One region of the Pseudomonas paraeruginosa genome, then DNA from elsewhere that is predicted to be linked to it. Evidence: riboswitches for the same ligand, from Rfam matches in the RefSeq annotation. Region 1 holds a riboswitch; the other holds the start of a gene.
What was found. Region 1 has a riboswitch for cobalamin ahead of B7D75_RS10455 (CbtB domain-containing protein). Riboswitches for the same ligand answer to the same signal wherever they lie in the genome.
Positions count from the first base shown of each region.

Region 2: another riboswitch for cobalamin. It lies ahead of btuB (TonB-dependent vitamin B12 receptor); the one in region 1 lies ahead of B7D75_RS10455 (CbtB domain-containing protein).

Region 1 is NZ_CP020560.1:2,175,207-2,179,773, forward strand. Features, by position in the region: gene cobM (precorrin-4 C(11)-methyltransferase) at 6-758, opposite strand; gene B7D75_RS10445 (cobalamin biosynthesis protein) at 755-1,183, opposite strand; gene B7D75_RS10450 (CbtA family protein) at 1,256-1,957, opposite strand; gene B7D75_RS10455 (CbtB domain-containing protein) at 1,975-2,157, opposite strand; cobalamin riboswitch at 2,258-2,405, opposite strand; cobalamin riboswitch at 2,464-2,654, shown strand; gene cobW (cobalamin biosynthesis protein CobW) at 2,775-3,827, shown strand; gene cobN (cobaltochelatase subunit CobN) at 3,903-4,567, shown strand, end outside.
Region 2 is NZ_CP020560.1:3,973,164-3,977,730, forward strand. Features, by position in the region: gene cobO (cob(I)yrinic acid a,c-diamide adenosyltransferase) at 1-83, opposite strand, end outside; gene btuB (TonB-dependent vitamin B12 receptor) at 148-1,998, opposite strand; cobalamin riboswitch at 2,095-2,302, opposite strand; gene B7D75_RS18800 (FUSC family protein) at 2,350-4,389, opposite strand.

The sequences.
Region 1 (4,567 bases):
GCGGTTCATTCGCCGGCTCGATAGAGGTGTCTATGCCCGGCGCGGTACAGCGAGGAGTCGGCGAAGCCTTCGGCGGCCAGCACCTCGCCGACCAGGATCAGCGCGGTGCGGCGGAAATGCCTGGCGGCGACCTTGGGCAGGATGTCGGCGAGGGTGCCGCGAACCTGTTCCTGGTCCGGCCAACTGGCCCGGTGGATCACCGCGATCGGGCAGTCGGCGCCGTAGTGCGGCAGCAGTTCCTCGACGATCTTCGCCAGGTGGGCGACGCCCAGGTGGATCGCCAGGGTCGCCCGGTGCCGCGCCAGGTCGCCCAGGCTCTCGCCTTCCGGCATCTTCGTGCGCGCGGCGTAGCGGGTCAGGATCAGCGTCTGGGACACCTCGGGCAGGGTCAGCTCGCAGCCGAGCAGGGCGGCGCAGGCGGCGGTGGCGGTGACCCCGGGGACGATCTCATAGGGGACGCCGAGTTCGCGCAGGTGGCGGATCTGCTCGCCGATGGCGCCGTACAGGGACGGATCGCCGGAATGCACGCGGGCGACGTCGAGGCCGCGGCGATGGGCTTGCGCGAGTAGCTCGACGATCTGTTCGAGGTTCAGCTCGGCGGTGTTCACCACCTGGCCGGCCTGGTGTCCCTCGAGCAGCGCTTGCGGAACCAGCGAGCCGGCGTAGAGGATCACCGGGCACTGGCGGATCAGGCGCTGCCCCTTGACGGTGATCAGGTCGGGGTCGCCGGGACCGGCGCCGATGAAATAGACGGTCATGGGAGTTCTCGTTCGGTGAAAGGGTGTGCCAGGGCGATGCTCGCCCGGTCGTCGCTGCGTTTCGCCCCGAGCAGATCGGCGCGACCGCCGCCCAGGCGTTCGGCCAGGGCCAGGGCGGCGGCCTCGGCGACGCTGGAGCAGCCGGTTTCGCGCAGCGCGACGGCGGAGGGACTGAGCAGGCGCGGCTCGTAGTCGAGCAGGGCGGCGGGCGCCAGGAAATCCACGGGGCGTCCGAGCATCGTGGCCAGCTGCCGCAGGCCGGGTTCGTCGCGCTTGCCGTCGATGCTGGCGAGGGCGTCCAGCTCGGCCAGGGTGTGCCCGTGTTCGGCCAGGGTTCGCTCCAGCAGCGCGCGCAGATGCCTGGCGCTACAGCCTCGGCGGCAGCCGATGCCGGCGATCAGCAGGCTGGGGGTGGGCAGGGGCATGCGCGGACCGGAGGAAGTGGAAGGGGAGACACTATGGACCCGCGACCGGCAAGGGTCGCGGGTGGAAGGAGGTCAGGCGTCGACACCGGCGCGGTTGCGCCGGAACAGCCAGGCAGCGGCCAGGCCGAGGGCGGCCCAGAACAGCGCATTGCTGACCAGCGAGGCGATCACGAAACGTTGGGCCAGGGCTGCCGGCGCCAGGCTGGCGTGGACCTCGGGCTGCGGCGCGCCGAACAGGTGCGGCAGCGCCAGCAGCGCGGCGCCGACAAGCTTTAGCGGCCAGTTGCCGCCGAACGCCAGCAGGGCCAGGCCCACCGCGGTGGCGGCTGCGGTGGCGATCCACCAGTACTGGCGTTGCACCAGGTCGGCCGCGGCGGTTCCCGGCAGCTCCGGCGGCAGGCCCAGCGACGGCGCAAGGCAGAACACCGCGTAGCCGGCCAGGCCCCAGAGCAGGCCCTGCCAGGTCCGGCCCGGCGCGCGCAGGGTGAACAGGCCGGCGAGCATCAGGGCGAAGCCGACCGCCACCACCAGGTTGCCGCCGGTGGTGGAGAGGGTACGCTGCCAGCCGTTCTCCGGCTCCCAGGCCTCCTCGTCGTGAACATGGGCGGCGACGCCGGGAGCATGTTCGTGGGGCTGGGCCGCGACCGGCTCGCTGTTCTCGTAGGTCTCCGCCTCGAGGATCAGCGGGGTGACCCAGAGAATCTGCAACAGTGACAGCAGCAGGGCGGCGAGCAGGCCGGCGAAGCCGGCGGTCTGGGCGATGCGTTTGATCATCGGAAGTTCTCGCGCGCTCAGTGGCAGGGGAAGCCGGAGCTGTGCCGGGTGTCGTGGGCGGCGTTGTGCACCGCGTCGATGTGCGAGAAGCCGGCGAAGTACACCAGCAACGCGCCGAGCAGGCCGGCGCCGATGGCCAGGCTCAGTCGCTTCGACAGGGAGATGGTGGCGCTGGCGTGCGCCAGGGTGCTGCTCGACATGGTGCGTTCCCTCTGGATTGGCTGGACTTGCAGAGGCGTACGCACGAGGAACGGGACCGGATGGCCCGCTTCACGCTTGCGCCCGCCCACCGCGGGTGAATCAAACGAAAGGTTCCAGGCCGGTCTCCGGGCTCGCGCGATGCGCTTACCGTTGCGGGGGCAGCGCCGGACTGGCTCGAAGAGCGTCACCGGCTTCCCGTTTCACCTCGTGCGCGCCGGCACGAGACACCTGGGACAACCCGCCTAGGACAGCATGAAGGCAGACCGGGCGTCAACCGGCCCGATTGACCCTGGCCGGCGCACTGCGTAGCCTTGCCGGTTCGAGGTTCCTCGCCGGCGACGGCGGGGCTAAGAGGGAACGCGGTCGATGCCGCGGCTGCCCCCGCAACTGTGAACGGCGATCGTTCCCCAATGCCACTGCGTGACGCGGGAAGGCGGGGAACCGGCGGCGACGCCAGACCGTGAGCCAGGAGACCTGCCTCGTCGATCCCGCGGTGCGATGCGCGGGGGACAAGACTTCCATACAACCGGGCGGGGTGATCCGGTGGCGAATCCGTTGCGCGGCCAGCGTCCGCGCCACTCGTCCGCATGCCCGCCGAGCTGAACAAGGGCTGCCCATGAAAACCCTGGCGAAACTCCCCGTCACGATCGTCACCGGCTTCCTCGGTGCCGGCAAGACCACCTTGCTCCGGCACATGCTGGACCACGCCGAAGGCCGGCGCATCGCGGTGATCGTCAACGAGTTCGGCGAACTCGGCATCGACGGCGAGATCCTCAAGCAATGCTCCATCGGTTGTAGCGAGGAGGAGGCGCAGGGCCGGGTCTTCGAACTGGCCAACGGCTGCCTGTGCTGCACCGTGCAGGAAGAGTTCTTCCCGGTGATGCGCGAGCTGGTGGCGCGCCGCGGCGACCTTGACCAGATCCTCATCGAGACCAGCGGCCTGGCCCTGCCCAAGCCGCTGGTGCAGGCCTTCCAGTGGCCGGAAATCCGCAACGCCTGCACGGTCGACGCGGTGATCACCGTGGTCGACAGCCCGGCGGTGGCGGCCGGCACCTTCGCCGCCCATCCCGAGCAGGTCGACCAGCAACGCCGCCAGGACCCCAACCTCGACCATGAATCGCCGCTGCACGAACTGTTCGAGGACCAGTTGGCCAGCGCCGACCTGGTGATCCTGAACAAGGCCGACCAGCTCGACGCCGAGGCCCTGGCGCGGGTCCGCGCGGAGATCGCCGGGGAGCTGCCGGCAGCGGTGAAGATCGTCGAGGCGAGCCGGGGCGAGCTGCCGCTCTCGGTCCTGCTGGGACTCAACGCCGAGGCCGAGCTGCACATCGACCGCCGGCCCACCCATCACGACCACGAAGGCCACGAGGACCACGACCACGACGAGTTCGACTCCTTCCACGTCGATCTCCCCGAGGTGGAGGAAGCCGCGCTGCTCGAGGCCCTCGGCGAGCTGGTGGAGCGTCACGACATACTTCGCATCAAGGGGTTCGCCGCCATTCCGGGCAAGCCCATGCGCCTGCTGGTGCAGGGTGTCGGCAAGCGTTTCGACAGGCACTTCGATCGCCAGTGGCTGGCCGGCGAGAACCGCCGTAGCCGCCTGGTGGTGATCGGCCAGGAACTGGACCAGGCGGCCATCGCCAACGAGCTGCGCACCGCGCTGGCCTGACCCGTGATCTCCGGGCCGGGGCCGGCCAGCTAGCGCCTGCCTCCAGGCCTCCCGCCTCCTATCGGTGGAACGCCCATGCACCTGTTGCGCACCCAACCCGGCGGCTTCGTCCCCGACGACGGCATCGCCCACCTGGCCCAGACTCCCGCTGAGCTGGTGATCCTCTGCAGCGGCGATTCGCACCTCGCATTGCTGGCCGAGGCTGCCCGGGAGTTGCCGGACGACTACCCGAGCCTGCGCCTGGCCAATCCGATGCAATTGCAGAACCACGCCTCGGTCGACCTCTATGTCGACGAGGTGCTGCGGCATGCGCGGGTGATCCTGCTTTCGCTGCACGGCGGCATCGGCTACTGGCGCTATGGCGTCGAACAACTGGTGGCGTTGGCCGGGCGCGGCTGCGTGCTGATCCCGGTGCCCGGCGACGACCGCCCCGACCCAGAGCTGAGCGCCCTCGGCAACCTGCCGGCGGAGCAGGCCGAGCGCTTCTGGCAATACCTGCGCCAGGGCGGCCTGGAGAACGCCGGGCAGTTCTACCGTTGCCTGGCCAATCAGTGCCTGGGTCGCGACTACGCCTGGCGCGAGCCGCAGGCACTGCCACGGGTGGCGCTGTTCCATCCACGGCATGCCGAGGCGACCCTGGAACACTGGCGTGCCGACTGGCAGGCCGGGCGTCCGGTGGCCGCGTTGCTGTTCTATCGCACCCACCTGCAGGCGGCGAACACCGCCTTCATCGCACGCTT
Region 2 (4,567 bases), 1.8 Mb from region 1:
TGGGCGATCTTCTCGTCGACCACGGCCTTCTTGCGCTCCATCCGCTCGCGGTGGCGCTGGTCCTTCTCGGGGGATTCGTTCATCGTCGATCACTCCTTGCGGCGACGGGATCTCGCCCGCCGCCTCGTTGATTCGAAATACCGGGCCTCACAGGGCCTGGTAGCGCACGCTGAGATAGACCGCCTGGCCGGGCTGGTTGTAGCCATAGGCGGTTTCGTAGTCGGCACCGAACAGGTTGGCGATCCGGCCCTGCAGGCGCCATTCGTCGTTCAGCCGGTACTCGCTGCGCAGGTCGAGGGTGGCGTAGCCGCCCAGGCGCACCTTGTTGGTCGGATCATCATAGCGTCGGCCTTCGGCATGCACGCTGGCGCCCAGCGAAAGACGCTCGAAGCGCCGGTCCAGCTCCAGGTTGAACATCCGCCGCGCCCGGCGCGGCAGCTCGTTGCCGTCGTTGACGCCGCCGGAACGGTTTTGCGGGTCGAGGAAGGTCGCGTTGGCGTTCCAGTCCCAGCCCAGCCACTGACTGCCGAGGACCAGTTCGACGCCGCGGATGCGCGCTTGGTCGATGTTGTTCGGCTGCCCCCAGGGGCGCCCCGGCGCCGGGCGTGGATCGTTGCCGATCAGGTCGTCGACGTCGGTGCGGTAGGCATTCACCGCCCAGTGTCCCCACGCGTGCGTACCGCTGAGGCCGACCTCCAGGCTGCGCGAGGTCTCGGCGTCCAGGTCGGGATTGCCGTAGTCGGGGTAGTAGAGTTCGTTGAAGGTCGGCGCCTTGAACGCCGTGCCGTAGCTGACGGTGAAGCGCAGCGCGTCGCTCAGCGCGTAGCCCCAGGCGGCGCTGCCGGTGTCGTGCACGCCGAACTGCTGGTTGTCGTCGCGGCGCAGGCTCAGTTGCCAGTCCTGGCGGCCGTGCTGGCCGAGGTACTGGGCGAACCAGCCCTTGTTCAGCCGCGAGTCGACGCTGAAGGCTTCGCTGCTGCCGATCTCGTCCTTCTGCCAGTCGTAGCCGAGGGTCAGCACATGGCCTTCGGCCAGGGTCAGGTCGTTCTGCCAGGACAGGCTGTCGCGACGGGTATCGAAACGCGAGTAGAAACGGCCATCCTGATAGGCATCGGCCTTGTCCTCGCTGCGCCCGGCCTGGAGGGTCACCAGCCAGGGATCGAGCGGAGTGAAGCGGGCGCGGCCGCCAACCAGGTTCTGCTCGCCGTCGGCGTTGGCATTGAAACCGGAATTGCCGAAGACCTGGTCATAGTCGTTGTGCGACTTGGCCCTGAGCAGGGTACCGTCGAGCTCCAGGCCGTTGTCGAAGCGATAGCCGCCGCGCAGGTTGCCGGACAGGTTGCGGTAGCCGTCGCGGTCAGGCTCATCGCCCCCGGTACCGGCGCGCTTGGTATTGATGCCCGCCGTATCGAAGCTGCTCACCCCGAGGCTGTACCAGCCGTTGCCAGCGCCGCCGCTGACCCCGGCGCTGCCCTCCAGGGTGTGATGGGTGCCGTAGCCGGCGGAGAAGAACGGCTTGGCGCCCTGCCCGTCGCCGCGCCGGGTGAAGATCTGGATCACCCCGCCGATGGCCTCCGAGCCGTACAGGCTGGAACGCGGCCCGCGCACCACCTCGATGCGCTCGATCAGCTCCACCGGCAAATCCTGGAACGCGGTGAGGCCGGCGCTGGCCGAGCCGACCTTGATGCCGTCGATCAGCACCAGCACATGGTCGGACTCGGTGCCGCGCAGGAACAGCGTGGTGTTCTTGCCGAAACCGCCGTTGTTCGCCAGCGACACGCCGGGTACCTGGCGCAACAGCTCCGGCACGCTGCGCGCCTGGCTGCGCTCGATCTCGGCGCGGTCGATGACGCTCACCGCCGCCAGGCTCTGGGCGGCGGTCCGGGCGGTACGGGTGGCGGTCACCACCTGGTCGTCGAGGCTGACCGGCTCGGCCAGGCTCAGGGAAGACGCGCCGCACAGCGCCACGGCTGCCGGGGTCAGGAAAACTCTGTTCATGCTCTGCGCTGCTCCGTCGCTCTCACCCGCGCGACCTGGGTTGAGGCAGACGGAGGACGAAGCGACGGCAGGAGACGTCCGACAGCGCCCTCCGCGATGCCGTGGGTGCGTCAGGCCGGTCTCCGGGCTCGCGAGCGAAGCGCTGGACGCTTCCAGCCGCGCCTTCCCATGCCGGAGCACAGTGGTCATGAAGCGGCTGTCTGATTCGCCTACCGTTGCGGGGGCAGCGCTGGCCTGGTTCCGACGGAACGCACCAGCTTCCCTGTTTCACCCCTTGCGGGGCACCTGTCGCAAGGCGCGCAGCTTAGTGGCTCGGGGCTTGCGCGGTCAATGTGGGCGGCCACCGCAGAACTAGCGCCCCGCTCCGGGGAGCGGGTCCGCGCGCAGCGCCGTCCCGGCCGGGGCATGGCTGCGGCACCACTGTCGCCAGGTGACCTGCAACTGCACCAGCGCGGCGCCGGCCAGCTCGCCGCGTTCGCTGCCGGCCAGCGGGCTGGCGGCCAGGGCCTTGAGCAGGCGCGCGGTCGGCGGGTCGAGGGCATGCTCGCGGTCGGCCCGCGGGCCGTCGCGCAGCAGCGCCAGGCGCAGGCGCCGCAGGTAGCGGTCGCGGGCCTCGGCCAGCGGCGCCGGGACCTGCTCCAGGCATTGCCGCAGATAGAGCAGCTCGTCGCCGAAATCGAGTCCCATCAGGCCGTCCGACCAGGGCTGGCGGCGCCCCTCCGGCAAACGGTCGTAGCGCTGTGCCAGGCGGATCAGGCGATCGGCGGTGCGCCCGCCGAACCAGGCCTCGGCCTGCGCCGGCGAACGCAGGGTGAGCCGCGCCAGGTCGCCGAGGGTCGCCTGCAGCATGCGCCGGTAATGGCGCTCGCCCGGCCGCAGGCTGACCAGGTTGAACACCAGCACGGCGAAGGCCACGCCGAGCACCGTCGACAGGGCGTTGTTGAGGAAGTGCGCGAGGTCGTAGCTCATGCTGTTGCTCGGCGCGACGTTCTTCACGAAGAAGATGCAGAACGGCGAGGCGATCCCGGCCAGGCTCGCCCGGTTCACGCACAGCGCGGCGAAGAACAGCGGCACGCCCAGGCCCAGGCAGAGCAGCGGGAAGCCGTCGACGCCGGGCAGGTAGAACAGCGCGACGAAACCGGCCAGCGGGATCGACAGGAGGATCCCGCGCAGGAAGTTGAGGCCAGCCTGGGCCGGGTTGTCGCGGCTGGCGAAGAGACTCAGCACCACCCCGGTGATCGACACCGCGCCCAACCCGCTCGGCCAGGCGCTGGCCAGCCAGAAGGCGGCCACGCAGAGGAACGCCAGGGCGCTGCGCAGGCCGAACAGCACGCCGCGCTCGATGTCCCGATGCCAGGCGATGGCGCCCGGCGCCTGGCGCGTGGGTTCGCCATAGACCAGCGCCTCGACGCTGCGCCCGGCCTCCCCCGCCTCGGCCAGCAAGCGTTCGAGGCAGACCAGGCACAGGTGCAGTTGCCCGTGCGCGAGGTCCAGCACGGCGTGCAGGCGCCGCCGGCAACTCTCGAACTCGCCCCGGCGGCCCTCGCGCAGCAGCGTCTCCACCTCCTCCAGCCAGGGCTGCAACGCATGCGCGCTGGCCGGATCGAGCAGCCTCCGCTCGCGCGCCACCTTGCGCGCCGCGCGCAGCAGGCCGAGCAGGTCGAGGCCGAGCACGCGCAGGGCCTGGGAACGGGCGCGACCCAGCGCGCCTTCGAACCAGGCATGGTCGCGCTGGGCATCCGCCGCGGCGATCCGCCCCAGCGCCGCGAGCAGTTCGCCGCGTTCGCTGGCGCCGCGCAGCTCCGCCGCGCCCGCCTGCAGGCCGGCCTCCCAGGCCGCCTTGCCCTGGGTCGCCAATTGCTGCTCCAGGCGCCGTGGCCAGAGCAGGATGCTCACCAGCGCCGCGCAGAGGATCCCCAGGCCGATCTCCGAACAGCGCGCCACCGCCTGGTCGAACACCGTCGCCGGATCGGCGCTGGCCGGCAGGGCGACGATCGCCGCGGTGTAGCCGGCCAGGACGAAACCGTAGGAAGCATGGTTGTGCAGCAGCGACGCGCCAGCGGTGCAGAACGCCAGCCAGAGCGCCATCAGCAGGAGGAACGGCAGCGACGCCTGGCCATAGAGCGCGACCATGCCGATCGACACCAGCGCACCGGCGCAGGTGCCGATCAGGCGGAACATGCCCTTGGCCAGGACCATGCCGCTATAAGGCTGGCTGACCACGAACACGGTCATCAGCGCCCATTGCGGCTGCTCCAGTTCCAGGCTGAAGGCCAGGTACAGGGCCAACCCGCCGGCCAGCAGGGCCTTCACCGCGAACTGCAGTTCGTGCAGGCGCGGCCACAGCAGCACCTGGACCAGGTCGGAGGAAAGGAAAGAAGGCTTGGCCATCGCGGACGCCCCGAAATACATGAGCGAGCGAATTATTAGCAAGCTAATTTTCTATTGTCCAGCCTCTCCGCGAACTTTCCGGAAGAGCGTTTCGCCCTGCGAAACATGCGCCACGGAGGCCCACTGGGGCCGACCAACACGCCTGCGCAGAAGGCGCCAACCGGCAGCGGCACGCGCC